Linked DNA regions of Humidesulfovibrio mexicanus. The main gene of each other region encodes a partner of the protein of the gene in region 2 in a complex. Links are inferred from orthologs where the notes say so. Each region holds a gene or a part of one and is shown on either strand. Other genes may lie near its edges. The genes, in order: CHB73_RS06955 and rny.

The links.
Region 1: rny (region 2) and CHB73_RS06955 share a complex: the UniProt entries of both Bacillus subtilis proteins name them as parts of the possible RNA degradosome complex. The link is inferred for Humidesulfovibrio mexicanus from one-to-one orthologs.

The regions. Positions count from the first base shown.
Region 1 is NZ_FZOC01000003.1:51,254-59,371, forward strand. Bases 1,407-4,380 are described here. They hold CHB73_RS06955 (ATP-dependent 6-phosphofructokinase), read right to left. Parts: upstream 3,567-4,380; coding sequence 2,247-3,566; downstream 1,407-2,246. Other genes in these bases: CHB73_RS06945 (helix-turn-helix domain-containing protein), read left to right, coding at 1,472-1,735; CHB73_RS06950 (hypothetical protein), read left to right, coding at 1,758-2,156; rfaE1 (D-glycero-beta-D-manno-heptose-7-phosphate kinase), read right to left, coding at 3,639-4,380. Also shown: CHB73_RS06940 (ArnT family glycosyltransferase), read left to right, coding at 1-1,352; more of rfaE1, read right to left, coding at 4,381-4,700; CHB73_RS06965 (ParB/RepB/Spo0J family partition protein), read right to left, coding at 4,809-5,726; CHB73_RS06970 (hypothetical protein), read left to right, coding at 5,829-6,260; CHB73_RS06975 (ParA family protein), read right to left, coding at 6,270-7,040; CHB73_RS06980 (NAD-dependent epimerase), read right to left, coding at 7,185-8,118. UniProt on the Bacillus subtilis protein: Catalyzes the phosphorylation of D-fructose 6-phosphate to fructose 1,6-bisphosphate by ATP, the first committing step of glycolysis.
Region 2 is NZ_FZOC01000008.1:65,683-73,745, forward strand. What follows is about bases 3,334-6,182. They hold rny (ribonuclease Y), read right to left. Parts: upstream 5,618-6,182; coding sequence 4,049-5,617; downstream 3,334-4,048. Other genes in these bases: CHB73_RS14530 (bacterioferritin), read right to left, coding at 3,334-3,397; CHB73_RS14535 (Fur family transcriptional regulator), read right to left, coding at 3,499-3,948; CHB73_RS14550 (cell division protein ZapA), read right to left, coding at 6,005-6,182. Outside these bases: CHB73_RS14520 (hypothetical protein), read left to right, coding at 568-894; CHB73_RS14525 (catalase), read right to left, coding at 1,043-2,491; more of CHB73_RS14530, read right to left, coding at 2,858-3,333; more of CHB73_RS14550, read right to left, coding at 6,183-6,256; CHB73_RS14555 (hypothetical protein), read right to left, coding at 6,270-6,452; bifunctional UDP-N-acetylglucosamine diphosphorylase/glucosamine-1-phosphate N-acetyltransferase GlmU, read right to left, coding at 6,484-7,860; CHB73_RS14565 (F0F1 ATP synthase subunit epsilon), read right to left, coding at 7,988-8,063. UniProt on the Bacillus subtilis protein: Endoribonuclease that initiates mRNA decay. Initiates the decay of all SAM-dependent riboswitches, such as yitJ riboswitch. Involved in processing of the gapA operon mRNA, it cleaves between cggR and gapA.

The DNA.
Region 1 (8,118 bases), on a different replicon or contig from region 2:
TGGGCTCCCTTTTGGGCATGGCGGCCTTCCCCATGCTGGTGTGGTGGCTGGTGGGGCGGGTGTGGCGCCAGCCGGCCATGGCTGTGCTGGCCGTTTTCGTCATCACGGTTTCGCCGTTGTTCCAGGCCTTGGGCATCCTCATGACCACGGACAATCCCTTCGTGCTCTGCTGGATGCTGTCCATGCTGGCCCTGTATGCGGCGTCCTCCCCGGACGATGCGGGCAAGGACCGCGGGCTGTGGCCCTTTGCGCTTTTGGCTTTGGCCTATGGGGTGGGTATTCTCGCCAAATACACCATGCTCGGCCTGGCCGGGCTCGCCGTTGTCCATGGTTTGCTGCTCCAGCGCCGCAACGCCTTGCCGCCGCGCTACTGGCCCCGCCTTTTCCTGGCGCTGGCCTTGGGCGCGTGCCTCGGCTTTTTGCCCACCCTTATCTGGAACATGCAGAACGGCTTTGTCGGCTACAAGCATGTGCTCCACCTTATTGGCGTGTCCGGGCAGGGGGCAAAGACCTTGTTCCGGCTTTCCCGCGTGCCGGAATATGCGGGCGCGCAGTTCGGGTTTGCCCTGCCCTGGTGGTTCTGGCTCATGCTGGTCGCGGGGTGGCGCGCCGGGCGCATCGCCTGGCGAGGCGTCACCGCTTCCGGACAGGGCGGCCTCGATTTCCGGCAGTCGACCTTGCTGGCCGTGTTTTTCTGGCCCATGACGCTGTTTTTTCTGGCCTGGAGCTTCCACACCAAGGTTCTTGCCAACTGGAATACGGTGAGCTTCGTCGCGGGTGCGCTTTTGTGCGCAGCGGAGCTTGACCGGCTGCTGCGCAGCGGCCTTTCCGCGCGCGGCTGGTTCTGGCTCAAGGCAGGTGCTTACGCCAGCGTCGGCTTGATGCTGTTTCTCCACCTGCATCAGCTTTTGCCCATTCCTCCGGGTTTGAACCCGGCCCATCGGCTCAAGGGCTGGGAGGATCTGGGCCGACACATGCGCTCCGTGGCCGACACCCGCTTCGCGGATCCGCAGCGTGTGTTTTTCATGAGCGATGTGTATGACATCACGGCGGAGCTGGCCTTTTATGTGCCCGGACAGCCGCGCGCGTACTGCCTGTGGTGGGACGGGCGGCGCATGAACCAGTACGATCTTTGGGGCGGGCCCAAGGACAAGGAAGGGTGGGACGCCATCCTCGTGCTGCGTGGCGATTCTCCCGGCGTTCCGCCCGTGGCCACGGAAATGTTCGCCGCAGTGGCCGGGCCGTATCGATATGTTGCGTCCTATCGCGGCCAACCCGTGCGGCCGTTCTATTATTACCTCTGCATGGGCTACAAAGGCTTCTGGCCTCGCCGGGACACGGGAGCCTATTAGCCCGCTTTTCTGCCCGTAAACGCCATCCTGGCGAGCTGATTTTTCGACACCGATGTGCATGGATGACATCCGTTGACATTCTTTGACAACGGGTGCATACACATGTACATCAGTGTCCCATGATAGACACTGAAGGTCCCGCGCCGGATGGGGGAGGGTGTCTCCCCAGGCTGCTCACCATACGGGAAGTCGCCGACATCCTTCGCGTCCACAACCGGACTGCCTACAGGCTGGTCAAGGACGGCAGCATAGCCGCAATCCGGGTGGGAACGCAGTGGCGGGTGCCGGAATCGGCCCTGCATGAGTATGTGGCCAGCGGCTGGCGGCACTGGCGGCCGGAACCTGCCCGCAACAAGCCAAGGCAGTGCAAGTTGCCCCTTTGATGTCCACGACCCAGGAGAACGCATGAACCGCACGCCCCAGAACATGTCTCAGCACAACGTTCCTCGCGCCGTCAGCCTGCCCAACGATTTTGGCGCTCCTGTCGGCATTACCGGGATCCTTGTGGCCGAGGACATCCATTTCAGCACAGGAACCGGGCTGTTGACGGTGGAGAAGCTGTACCGCAGCGAGGAAGGCTCGGTCGCCTATGGCGTCATAGCCGCCTCCGGCGAGAGCCGCGAGCGTCGAGCCTATCTGCTGGATGAGCGCGACGGGCATGTCCACGCCGATTGCTGTGGGCGCGCCCTGGAGCTTCCCCTGGACGACATGTACGAGCTGTTGGCCATGGCCCTGCAGGCCGAGGATGCCGCCAGCACCCTGGACGAGCACATGCTGCTGCGTCCCGCGGTGAACGAAGACTAGTCTTTCAGCCCACCTCCAAGAAAACGAAGACGCCCGGCAAAACCGGGCGTCTTTTTTTGCGTGCGCGGCAGGCCTGCGGCAAACGGCTTGTCAGCCCTGCTGTGGCATCTCTTCCTGGCCGGTGGATTCGAGCACGGCGCGCCAGTAGTCGGACGCGGTGTTGAGCTTCTTGCGCTTCATGGTCACCAGTTCCAGGGGCACATGCACGAAGCGCGATTGCAGGCGGCTTACCACCATTCCGGTTCTGCCGGACATGGCCGCGTGCACGGCGTTTTGCCCCAGGAATCCGCAGTACACGCGATCATTGGCGTTGGCGGGCACAGAGCGGATGATGTAGCTCGGGTCGATGAATTTGATGGTGGCTTCCATGGCGCGAGCCTTGAAATGCTCCTTGATGCGCGCGATGAGCAGGGAGCTGATGTCGCAGAGCACCGGGTTGCCCGAGGCGTCTGTGCGGCCGCTGGCTTCGCAGAGGTGCTGGCCTGCGCCTTCGGCCACCACGATGACCGCGTGGTGGCGCGTCGAGAGCCGGTGTTCCAACTGGTCCAGCAGCCCGCCAGGCCCATCCAGGGCAAAGGGGCTTTCCGGAACAAGGACGAAGTTCACTTCCTTGAGGGCGAGCGTGGCCTGGGCTGCGATGAAGCCGGATTCGCGCCCCATGAGCTTGACCACGCCGATGCCGTTGAAGGCGCCGACCGCCTCCACATGGGCGCAGGCGATGGCCTCTGTGGCCTTTTCCACCGCCGTGTCAAAGCCGAAGCTGCGTCCCACGAAGTTGATGTCGTTGTCGATGGTCTTGGGGATGCCGATGACGCTGATGCGCGATTTCCTGGCCTGGATTTCCCGGACGATGTTGGCGGCGGCCTTCATGGTGCCGTCTCCGCCGATCATGAACAGCACGTTGACGTTCATGCGCTCCAGGGCGTCCACGATCTCGTCCGGGGCCTGCGGACCGCGTGAGGAGCCCAGCTCGGTTCCTCCGAACACATGGAAGTTGCTTACGTTCTTAGGCGTAAGCTCAATGATGTCGTGGCCGTACTTCGGGATGAAGCCTTGCAGTCCATAGCGGATGCCGATGACCGAGGCCACGTTGTAGTTGTGGTGCGCGTCCATGACGATGGCGCGGATGACGTCGTTGATGCCGGGGCACAAGCCGCCGCAGGTGACGATGGCGCACTTGACCTTGGAGGAGTCGAAGTACATGGCGCCGCGCGGTCCGGCCTTTTCGAACTTGAAGGGCACGCCCGGCCCGGCGGAAACGTCGGCCTCCTCCTCGGTCAGCCGCAGTTCCAGGGTCTCGTCCTGGCCCACGTAGCGGCCATAGCGCAGGGGAGAGGGGATCTTGGCCGCGCCAAGGGTCTGGATGCTTGTCTCCAACCCTGGAGTTTTTGCGGATGGGGCCTTGGCCATAGGGCGACCTCCATTTCGTTGCAGTTTGTCGAAGTTGCGGCCCCTGGTCCGATGGGGCGCACTCCCATGCAGCTACCCTAAAGAACGCGCTCCGTAAACCGCCCTGGCAGCGAAAGCGGTCTCGTCCATTCCGGGCAGCGTCGCCATCGGCTGTGCCGGGCGCGATTGCACGGCCTGTCGCAGCCCGTCCACGGTGGGCGTGGCCGCGCCCACCTGGCCCACCACGATGCCCGCGGCATGGTTGGCCAGCACGGCCGCGTCCACAAGGGGGGCTCCGGCCGCGAGGGCGAGGGCCAACGTGGCGATCACCGTGTCCCCCGCGCCGGTAACATCGAAGACCGTGCGGGCGAAGGTGGGAATGTGTCGCGCCGAATTCCGGGACTCGAACAGGGCCATGCCCTGGGGGCCAAGGGTGATGAGCAGGTGCTGGCAATCCAGCCGCCGGAACAGGGCCTGACCCACCGTGGCCGGGCCAAGTGGCCAGGAGCAGGGCATGGCCGCTCCCTCGCCCGCTTCCTTGGCGTTGGGGGTCAGAATGTCTACGCCCTGGTAGAGGTCGTAGTTCTGCGGCTTGGGATCCACAAGGATCCGCGGACGCCTGCCATGAGCGCCCTTGAGCGAGCGCAGCGCGTCCATGAGCGGAGCGGTGACAACCCCTTTGCCATAGTCGGAAACGATAATGATGTCGATGTCTTGACTGTGCTCACGCAGGATCTCCAGCAGCTCTCCAACCACGCTCTCCGTGAGCGGATCGGCGTCTTCCCTGTCCACCCTGACGATCTGCTGATTGTTGGCGATGATCCGCGTCTTTCGTGTTGTGCGGCGGCGATCCGCGTGGACAAGCCGGGTTTCGACGGCGCTTTCGCGCAGCAGGGCGTTCAGGCTTTCCCCATCCCGATCGGTGCCGATCACGCCCGCGAGCAGGGCCTGACCACCCATGGCGTTGATGTTGAGCGCCACGTTTCCGGCGCCGCCCAGCACATATTCTTCGCGGATCACCTCAACCACGGGCACCGGGGCCTCTGGCGATATGCGCGACACCTGCCCGAAGGTGTAGTGATCGAGCATCAAATCGCCGATTATCATCACGCGTTTGCCCTGCATCTGGTCCAGCAGTGCATTCATGTCGGTCATGATCATATGCCTTTTACGCAACGGTTATGATGGTGGACGTTCATCCATATTTCCTGGCGCGACAAGCTGTTCTGCCTGATGATGATCTGGTGATTGCCGCGATCACCCTTAAGGCAGGCCAAGGAGCGTGGTGATGCGCTTCAGGTCGGCCTGGGTCTGGTAGTGCAGGGAGAGCACGCCCCGGTCCGGGCCTCCGGAAATCTTGACCGTGCCGCCGAGCACATCGGCCAGTTGGCTTTGCAGGTCGGCCAGGGTCGGGTCTTGGGGCTTCACGCTGCGCTGCCCGCGGGGGGCCTTGCCGCGCGGCTTCTCGGTCCCGTAGAGCTCCTCGGGTTCGGCAAGCCTGCCGTTTTCCTTGTAGAAGCTGGCCTCGGCCTCGGCCTGGCGGACAGAGAGGTTGAAGCCCTTGATGCGGCGGTACACCTCATGCGCTGCTTCCGGATCAACGGACATGATGGCCCGGCCATGCCCGGCCGTGAGCACCCCGGTCTGGATGTCGCCCTGAATATCCTCCGGCAGGTTGAGCAGGCGGAGCGAGTTGGCAAGGGCCGAGCGGCTTTTGCCGACCTGCCGCGCCAGTTCCTCCTGGCTCAGGCCGAAGTCCTTGAGCAACTGCTGGAAGCCTTTGGCCTCTTCAATGGCGTTGAGGTCGGCGCGCTGCAGATTTTCGATGAGCGCGATGGCCAGCGTTTCAAGGTCGGTGAGCACGCGCACCAGCGCGGGGATCTCCGTAAGGCCAGCCATCTTCGAGGCGCGCAGGCGGCGTTCGCCGGCGACCAGCTCATATGGAATGCTTTCCCCGGTCACCGGTCGGACCAGCACCGGTTGGAGCACCCCCTGGGCCTTGATGGAATTGCAGAGATCCTCAAGCGCCTCGGGGTCGAACTCCTTGCGGGGCTGGTGCGGGTTCGGCCTGATGGAGGCGATTGGCAGATGCTTCACCTCGGCCGAATTGACCGATTCCGGCTTGATGCTTCCGAGCAAGGCGTCAAGACCTCGCCCCAACCCACGTTGACCTATGGCCATGGACATCCTCCAGATGCGCGCGCGGCGCCGTGGCCAGACTGGGCTTGCCAGTATGACCGGCGGACACTATAAGGGCTTAACCCGATCAGCGAGGTGCCGCGCATGAGTATACAGTTCGACTCGTTTCAGGAGCTTTACGACGCCGAGGGCCAACCCCTGGGCGCCTTTCTCGGACCCGAGGCCTGGGCCCTTGTGCGGGAAGCCGTGCTTGCCCGCTACGCGCAGCCAGCGCTGCCTCCCGAGGCTTCCGAGCCCCTCCAGGACTGGCGCGACCTTGTCCAGTTCTGGGACTTTAAATACCCTGTGGACCACGATGTGGCCTGCGAGGTTTGCGGCAACAGCACAAGCGCCTGGGAGCTGGACGAGCCCCGCAAGTTCGTGCTCACCGCCGCCAACCTGGGCGGCCTTGTGGCCTTCCGCTGCCTTGGCTGCGGGGCCAAGATACTCAAGCGGCATTTCAAGGACAGCATCAAGGTCGAAACCCGCCCCTTCATCGAGGAGAAGTCTCCCCGGAACCTTGGGCGCGGCAAGTAGCCCGCAACGCTACTCCCGAACCTTGCTCCGCACCACTTCCTGCGCCAGGGCCATGTACGCCTCCGCCCCGCTGGAGCGGATGTCGTAGGTGATCACCGGTTTGCCGAAGCTGGGCGCTTCGGAAAGCCGCACGTTGCGTGGAATGATCACCTCGAACAGGTGCTGGGGCAGGGCTTTGCGCACCTCGTGCTTTACCTGCCAGGACAGCTTGTTCCGCTGGTCGTACATGGTGAGCACCACGCCCAGCACTTTCAACTCCGGGTTCAGGCGCTTCTTGACCAGCTCGTAGGTCATGAGCAGCTGGGAGAGCCCCTCCAGGGCATAATACTCGCACTGCAGCGGCACCAGCAGTTCGCGCGCCGCGCACAGCGCGTTCACGGTCAAGATCCCCAGCGAAGGGGGGCAGTCGATGATGATGAAGTCGTACTCGTCCTCCACCGGGCTCAGCAGGTCGCGCACGTAGTATTCGCGGCCAAGCTTGTCCGCCAGCTCTATCTCCGCGCCGACCAGGTCCTGCGTTCCCGGCAGGAGCGAAAGATAGGGGATGGCCGTGGTGACGATGGACTTGCGGACGTTTTCCGGATCGAACAGCGCCGTATAGATGTTGGCGCGGTCGTCGCCGGGGTAGAACCCCAGCCCGCTGGACGCATTGCCCTGGGGGTCGCAGTCCACCAGGAGCACGCGCTTTTCCATGACGGCAAGCGATGCGCCGAGGTTGACCGCAGTGGTCGTCTTGCCGACACCGCCCTTCTGGTTTGCAACAACAATTCTGCGTGCCACGGGTCCTCCTGGAAAAGCGGGGGATGGGACGTTTCACGTGAAACACTCGCCCGGTGCCGGGTGTTTCACGTGAAACAGGTCACTGAAAGGCAGGATACGGTGCGGGCGAGGCAAAATCAAGGGGCGCAGTGCGCTCGAGATGCGTTAGACCTTGAAATACTCCCTGTACCAGTCCACGAAGCGGGCAATGCCTGTCTCAATGCTGGTGGCGGGCTTGAACCCGACGTCGCGGACCAGGTCATCCACATTGGCTTCCGTTGCGGGAACGTCGCCCATTTGCATGGGTAAAAGTTCCCTGATGGCCTTCTTGCCCAGGCACTCTTCCAGGACCTCGATGTAGCGGGAAAGCTCAACAACGTTGTTGTTGCCGATGTTGTAGAGCCGGTATGGGCCGGGGCTGGTGGCCGGGTCGGGCTTGGCGCCTGACCATTGGGGATTGGGCTCCGCCGTGTGCATGGTCACGCGCACCACGCCTTCGATGATGTCGTCGATGTAGGTGAAGTCCCGGCGCATTTTGCCGTAGTTGAACACCTTGATGGGCTCGCCGGCCAGAATGGCCTTTGTGAACAGGAACAGTGCCATGTCCGGTCGGCCCCAGGGCCCGTACACGGTGAAGAAACGGAGCCCGGTGGTCGGCAGGCCGTACAGGTGGCTGTACGTGTGGGCCATGAGCTCATTGGACTTCTTTGTGGCGGCGTACAGGCTCATGGGGTGGTCCACGTTGTCGTGGACGCTGAGCGGCATGGTGGTGTTCAGCCCGTAGACGGAGCTGGACGAGGCGTAGGCCAGGTGCTCCACTTTGTTGTGGCGGCACCCTTCCAGGATGTTCAGAAACCCGACCACGTTGGAGTCGATGTAGGCGCGCGGGTTTTCGATGCTGTAGCGCACCCCGGCCTGAGCGGCCAGGTTCACCACGTGAGTGAAGCCGTGCTGTGCAAAAAGCTTGGCTACGCCGTCGTTGTCCGCCAAATCCATGCGGACGAACGTGAATTTGGGATCCGGCTTGATCAGTTCCAGGCGGGAGAGCTTGACCTCAACGGAATAGTAGTCGTTCAGATTGTCCAGGCCTACGACCTCG
Region 2 (8,063 bases):
CGGCGACGACTCGTACTTGCTGCTCTGCGACCAAGTGGGCACGCCGTTGGCCCTTGCCACCACGGATGGTCATGTTGTACAGACGATGCAATACGACAGCTTCGGAAACCTGTTGCAGGTGCGGGGTGACGTGGTGCGCCTGCCCATCGGCTTCGCGGGCGGGCTCTTTGACGCCGACACCGGCCTGACGCGCTTCGGCTGGCGCGACTACGACGCCGACACCGGCCGCTTCACGGCGCTTGACCCCATGGGCGCAAAAGGCGGCGACAGCGACTGGTACGGCTATTGCGTGGATGATCCGGTGAACCGGGTGGATGCGTGGGGGCTGGATTGGGGTTGGGCTGACGTTGCCTCCTATGGTTCAACCATTGCGACAGAAGCACTCAAGCAGGCGAAAGTCATCGGCACGAAGGTCGCCACAGGCGTTGGAATTCTCACCGCTCCGCTTGGCGACATGCTCGACCCGACACCGGTCAATGATGTTTACGAGGAGAGCAAAGAGTACTGGGACCAGTGGGGCAAGGAGCCCGAGGACTTACGGAATCGCCATTAGATTTTACAGGGAGCATGCTGATGGACTGGACAAACGTCGCCTTCATGGGCGGGATAGCCGCCATGCTTATCGCTGCGGTGGCGTTCATCGAACGCAGAAGAGCGGCGGGGAAGCCAATTCGTGATGCGTATTCCTTCCGAGCAGTCCAGCAGGTGGTCGGCGGTGGCATTCTCGGCGCCAGCGCCATTGCCGCTCTGACCTATGCTGTCACTGGCTCCGCAGATACGGCTCTCGGCCTGGGCGGCATCATCGCCGGCGTGGTTCTCCTCGGTGGCCTGCGTGGCTTCTTCAGCGAATTCCTGCGCAAACGAGATGGAGCAAAGAGTCTGGACAAACCATAGCCGCGATTACCAAGGCATGTCCCATTTGAAAGCAAACGGGGCGGGGAGCGCACAAACTCCCCGCCCCGTCGTCGTTTTGGGATACGCCCGGCCGGGTGTTACATTTCTCCCCTTGACCGGGGGGCGGGGGCGGGACCCCTGTTTTTTGTTACTTCGGAACCTTCAGTCCCAGGGCCTTGGCCACGCCCGCGCCGTAGGCCGGGTCGGCCTTGGCGCAGTTGCCGATGTGCCGGAGCTTGATCTCCTTGGGCGCATCGCCCATGGCCCGTGCGGTGTTCTCGAAGAGTTCCTGCTGCTGCTTCTTGCTCATGAGCCGGAAGAGCTCGCCCGGCTGGGAATAGTAGTCGGCGTCGTCCTCGCGCGCGTTCCAGTGCTTGGCCGCGCCGGAGAGCTCCAGCTGCGGCTCGTGGTATTCGGGCTGCTCCTGCCATTCTCCGTAGCTGTTGGGCTCGTAGGCCAGCGTGCTGCCGTGGTTGCCGTCCACGCGCATGGACCCGTCGCGGTGGTAGCTGTGGAAGGGGCAGCGGGCCATGTTGACGGGGATGAGGTGGTGGTTCACGCCCAGGCGGTAGCGCTGGGCGTCGCCGTAGGAGAAGAGCCGCCCCTGCAGCATCTTGTCCGGCGAGAAGGAGATGCCGGGCACCACGTTGGCCGGGTTGAAGGCGGCCTGCTCCACCTCGGCGAAGTAGTTTTCCGGGTTCCTGTTCAGTTCAAGCACGCCCACTTCCATGAGCGGCGCGTCCTTGTGCTTCCATACCTTTGTGAGGTCGAAGGGGTGGTAGGGCAGGGCCTTGGCCTGCTTGTCGGTAAGCACCTGCACGAACAGGGTCCAGCGGGGGAAGTCGCCCCGCTCTATGGCGTCGTAGAGGTCGCGCTGGTGGCTTTCGCGGCACTTGCCCACCAGGGCCTCGGCCTCGGCGTCGGTAAGGTTCTTGATGCCCTGCTGGGTGCGCAGGTGGAACTTGCACCAGAAGCGCTCGTTCTTTTTGTTGATGAAGCTGAAGGTGTGGCTGCCGAAGCCGTGCATGTGCCGGTAGCTGGCCGGTATGCCGCGGTCGCTCATGACCACGGTGACCTGGTGCAGGGCCTCAGGCAGGCTGGACCAGAAGTCCCAGTTGTTCTTGGCGCTGCGCAGGTTTGTGCGCGGGTCGCGCTTCACCGCGTGGTTCAGGTCCGGGAACTTGAGGGGATCGCGCAGGAAGAACACCGGCGTGTTGTTGCCCACCAGGTCCCAGTTGCCCTCCTCTGTATAAAACTTGATGGCGAAGCCGCGGATGTCGCGCTCGGCGTCGGCCGCGCCGCGCTCGCCCGCCACCGTGGAGAAGCGCACGAACAGGTCGGTCTTCTTGCCGATCTTGCCGAAGATCTTGGCGCGCGTGTATTTGGTGATGTCGTGGGTGACGGTGAAGACCCCGTAGGCTCCGGAGCCCTTGGCGTGCATCCTGCGCTCGGGAATCACCTCGCGGTCGAAATGCGCAAGTTTCTCCAGGAACCAGACATCCTGCAAAAGCTGTGGGCCGCGCGACCCGGCGGTGAGCACGTTCTGGTTGTCCGGCACGGGCGCGCCAGCGTTGGTGGTCAGCTTCTTCTTGACCATGCTTTCCTCCGTTTCCGCCAGAGGCGGGCTGTTTCCGGGAATTACGCAGGTACATAGCATACGTGTTGCGGAATACAAGTTGTCGTCTCAGGAGAAGACTCTTTGTTTGGATAATTATTATCCATAGAGAGTCGCTCCTGTCAACTGGCGTCCGCAGCAGGGCCACGCATTTGGGCTGCGGGAACAGCGCCTGGGGGATCGCCTCGCATGGCCGAGGCCGTGGAGTATTGTGTCTGCGCACAGGCGAAAGGTCCCCAATCGGCCATGCGGATGCATGACCGTCCGGAGGCTTCATGGCGGGGCACGGGCCGTGGCCCTTTGGTGGGAGCAGGGGGCGAGAGGGCCCCCTGCGGTTCGTTTCGGGTGCTATGCCCCGGCGCCGGGCAGGGCGAAGCCCTTGGTGGTGCCGCCGGTGGAGGAAGGCGTTCCCGCGATGCGCGAGAGGTAGGAATCGCCGAGGTTCTGGATGTGCCCGGCAACGTTGTCGAAGTGGTTGAAGTGCACCTGCTCCTCGTCGATGATGGTCTGGAAGAGGGTGGTGCTGATGTTGTCGCCGCAGTCGCGGCAGACCTGCAGGAACTGGTTGTACGCGTCGATGGTGTCGTCTTCGAGCTTGGAGTCGAAGGGGAAGATGGTGCGCACGTCCTGTCCCTTGATGACCGTGCCGTCGCCTGCGGTCACGGGTTCTCCGCCCAGTTCCTTGATGCGCTCGGCGAACATCTCTGCGTGGCGCATTTCGTCGATGGCGATGAGCTTCATGTTGGCGGCCATTTCGCCATAGTCCATGCTGTCCAGGTTGTAGTGCTGGTTCATGTACTGGGTGATGGCGGTGAGCTCCATGGCGCGCGCCTTGTTCAGGACATCAAGCACCTTGGCCTTGCGTTTTTCTCTGCTTTCAACTGCCATGACTGGCACCTCCGGGTATGTTGAGGGTCGGTCCACAGGGTTTCCACTCCCTGTCACTTTAGGGCAAAGCGCAGGGCGAGGCAAGGCTTGAGGGGGAGAGCTTAGGACCGTGCGCGGCAGGCCGGGCAGAGCCCGAAGAGGTCGAAGCGGTGGGAACTGACGGCGAAGCCGCTCTGCTTTGCGATGCGGGACGCCAGTGCGTCTACTTCGTCATCTGGGCAGGGCGGGTCGGTGATGCTGCCGCAGCGGGTGCAGATGAGGTGCGGGTGCGGGCGCGGGTGGCGACCGTCGTAGCGGCTGCCGAGTTCGCCGAAGCCCAGCTCCAGCACCTCGCCCAGCTGCTTCAGCAGGTGGATGGTCTTGTACACCGTGGCCAGGCTGGTGGTGGGGAATTCGGCAAGGATGGCCGTGTGCAGTTGCTCCACGCTGGGGTGGTCGTCGCGTTCCAGCAGCTGCCGCACGATGGCGACGCGCTGCGGCGTGAGCCTGTGCCCGGCCTTGCGCAGGCGCTGGAGCAGCTCGTCAAGGCGTGTGGCGGCGCAGGTGTTCATGTTTTTAAGTGTACGGCAGCGGACAGCGGCGGGCAAGGGGGCAAAAAAAAGCCGGAGCACTGATGCTCCGGCCTTTTTTGCCGACAACAGATGGCACCGCCTACTTTGCGTAGCCCACGGCGCGCTTTTCGCGGATGACCGTGACCCGGATCTGGCCGGGGTAGGTCATGTTGCTTTCGATTTTGGAGGCGATGTCCTTGACCAGCAGGTAGGTCTGTTCGTCGGGCACGCGCTCGGCGTCCACCATCACCCGCACCTCGCGTCCGGCCTGGATGGCGTAAGCCTTGCTGACGCCGCCGAAGCTGGTGGCGATGCCTTCCAGCTCCTCCAGGCGCTTGACGTAGTTCTCCAGGAGCTCCTTGCGGGCGCCGGGCCGCGCGCCGGAGAGGCTGTCCGCCGCCTGGACCAGGGTGGCGATGGCGGTCTGCGGGGGCACATCCTCGTGGTGGGCCTGGATGGCGTGCACGATGTCCTGGCTTTCGCCGTGTTTCTTGGCCAAGTCCGCGCCGATGACGGCGTGGGGGCCTTCGATCTCATGGTCCACGGCCTTGCCCAGGTCGTGCAGCAGGCCTGCGCGCTTGGCCATCTTTTCGTCCAGGCCCAGCTCCGCGGCCATGATGCCGCAGAGGAAGGCCACCTCGATGGAGTGCTGGAGCACGTTCTGGGAGTAGCTGGTGCGGTAGTGCAGCTGGCCCAGCAGCTTGACGAGCTCCGGATGGATGCCGTGCACGCCCACGTCGAAGGTGGCCTGCTCGCCGATTTCGCGCAGCTTCACGTCCATTTCCTGCTCCACCTTGCGCACGATGTCCTCGATGCGCGCGGGGTGGATGCGGCCGTCGTGGATGAGGCGCTCAAGGGCCTGCTTGGCCACCTCGCGCCGCAGGGGGCTGTAGGCCGAAAGGACCACGGTTTCGGGCGTGTCGTCGATGATGAGGTCGACGCCTGTGGCGGCCTCAAGGGCGCGGATGTTCCTGCCCTCGCGGCCGATGATGCGGCCTTTCATCTCCTCGCTGGGCAGGGGCACGGCGGTGACGGTCTGCTCGGAAACGTAGTCGCCCGCGTAGCGCTGTATGGCCAGGGAGAGGATTTCCTTGGCCTTCTTGCCCGCCACTTCCTTGGCCTCGGTCTCGATGTTGCGGATCATGCGCGCGGCCTCGTGGCGCGTGCGCGACTCCACCTCGGTCATGAGGCGTTCCTTGGCCTCCTCCACGGTGAGGCCGGAGATTTCCTGCAGCTTGCGCTCGTGGATGTCGTGGGCGGCGTCCAGGGCCTCCTGCTTTTCAGCCAGGCTCTTTTCCTGCTTGATGAGCCGCTTTTCCAGCTCCACCACGCCGGATTCCTTCTGGGCCACCTTTTCGAGTTTGCTTTCCAGGCGCTCTTCCTTCTCCTGCAGGCGGCCCTGTTCGCGCTTCAGGGTCTGCTCGCGGTCCTTGTACTCGCGCTCCTGCTCCTTCTTGAGGGCGAAAATTTCGTCCTGGGCTTGCAGCCTGGCCTCCTTGCGGGTGGCCTCGGCCTCCTTCCTTGCCTCTTCCACGATGCGTTCAGCCAGGTCGCTTGCGTCCTGGTTGCGTTTTTTGGAAAGGTAGCTGTTGAGATAGTAGCCGCCCGCGAGGCCGATGATGAGCGCCAGGCCATCGAGGGCGATGAGCAACAGGATTGAATCAGACATGCGCTGCTCCTTGCCGGTTATGTTGACAGGCCATGCTGGCCTGATGCGCGCCGGCGGGCGAAAACGCCAGCCAAGCTCGTGCGTGAACCGTTTGGGGCAGGTGTCTTGGAGAGGAGGGTGGACTTTTGTCCGTTGCGGAAAATACAAACAGCCGCCGGGGCCATTTAGCCCCGGGGCGCCGTGTTGCTCTTGGAGTTTTGAACCTCGTTTAACGAGGTGGGGTCCTCCGTCTCTCCGTCAGGCTGCCCGCTCCAGGGCGGGTGTGCACACGGGAGGGAACTGGCGGATCCCGTTTAATGCGTATTGGCTCAAGAACTCAAAAACAATCACGAACTCCCCAGGGGTTTTGCCGCTGTTCGTATGCGCAAGGCTGCATTATCCAGCCTGTTATCGCCTCTCCAAGAGCTCCTGCATTCGGGCCTCAAGGGCCGCAAGCTTCCGCCTCGTTTCGAGATAGTCGTCCGCCATCCCAAGGGCCAGAAGCGTGAGCAGTTTCTCCCTGCTTATGTACCGTCCGCCCTTGCTCAACTCGGAGAAACGTTCTTCGAGCAGGGCCTGGGCAACCTGGATGCGTTCAAAGTCCGCATCCGTCTTGAAGGAAATTTCAAGACCGTTGACCGTTATGGTGTAGCTCGGCATGGCGTTCTACGGTCTACTGCCCGCCGAGGGTCGCCTGCACCTTCGTCAGAAGGGCCTCGATGCGGTCCTGCACTTCCTTCCGTTTTCCGGCCTCGGCTTCAAGCTGTCCAGCCAGGGTCAGATTTTCCTCTTCCAACTGCCGAACACGCGTCATGAGTTCCTCAAATCGCGCTTCCAGCCTTTCGATAAGTTCCATGGTTTTGTTCTAACGCTTCCGGCGGGCGAAATCAAGGTTTCTTGCCCCGCCCCTCAAGATTGATCTGCTTGGAGCGGGCCACGCCCAACGCCCTGTCCGGAACGTCTTTTGTAATCACGGAACCGGCGCCGACAAGGGCGTTTTCCCCCACGCGCACCGGGGCCACAAGGGCCGTATTGCTGCCGATGAACGCGCCCGCGCCGATGTCGGTTTTGTGTTTGCGCGCGCCATCGTAGTTGCAGGTGATGGTGCCCGCGCCGATGTTGGCGCCCGCGCCAACCTCCGCATCGCCCAGGTAGGAGAGATGCCCTGCCTTGGCCCCAGACCCGAGCACGGCCTTTTTCATCTCCACGAAGTTGCCCACATGCGCGCGTTCGCACAGCTCCGCACCGGGCCGCAGCCTGGCGAAGGGCCCGCAGTCGCTGCCTGGGGCAAGGCGGGCCTGCTCCAGGTGGCTGTGCTCGCGGACGGTGCTTCCGGCTTCGAGCACGCTGTCCGTGAGTTGGCTGAACGCTCCCACCCGCGCCCCGCTGGCAATCCTGCTTGCGCCGAGCACGCGGCAAGGGCCGATGAGCTCCGCCCCTGGCTCCACCTGCGCTTGCGGTCCCACCACGATGCTGTCCGGGTGGTGCAGGATGACGCCGGATTTGAGCAAGCGCGACACGATGCGCCCGCGCAGGCGTTCCTCGGCCTGGGCCAGCTCCAGGGGCGAGTTGACGCCGAGTAGGTCCAGGGCGTTGTCGCGCCGGTGCGCGCGCACGGCCAACCCGGCGGCCAGGCCGTTGGCCACCAGATCGGTGATGTAATACTCCCCGGCGCGGTTGGCGCTGGTGAGCGAAAAGAGCGCGGCTTCCACCGCCGCCACGGAAAGGCAGAACACCCCGGTATTTACCTCGCCGGTGTCGGTCCCGTGCCGCGCGGGGTCGAAGTCCTTGGCCTCGACAATGCCGGTCACCCGCCCGTCCGCTCCGCGCAGCACCCGGCCGAAGGAGCCGGCATCGGGCAGCACGGTGGTCAAAAACGCGATGTCCGCGCCCTCGCGCACAAAGCCCAGAAGGTCGTCCAGGTCCTGGGGGCAGAGCAGGGGGGCGTCTGCGTTCAGCACAAGGCAGTGCGCCGCGCCGCTTTGGCGCACGGCGTCCCAGGCGCATTGCAGGGCGTGGCCGGTGCCTTTCTGCTCCTCCTGGAGCACAAAGCCCTGGGCCAGGTCCGGGTGCGTGGCGCGGACCAGTTCGTGCCCGTGGCCGACCACGGTCAGCACATGCGCGGCCACCGAGGCGGCGGTCCTGGCCACGTGGGCGAGCATGGTGTCTCCCAGCAGGGTCTGCAGGGCCTTGGGCCGGTCGGAATGCATACGCGTGCCCTTGCCTGCGGCAAGGATGACGGCGACGGTGTTCGGGTTGGGCATGGGGACTCCTGTGGAAGCCGTGATGTCTGCGGCGCTTTTCGCATTATTTCAAAAAAAAGAAAAGGCAGGCCGGAACGAGTCCGGCCTGCCGTGGTTGTGGTGGTGCCTTGCGCCGTAACCGGCCGTGCTAGCAGGTGCCAGCCTTTTCGCCGGAATTGCGGCAGCTCATGCGGGCCAGGGCTCGACGCAGCGCGGCCTGGGCG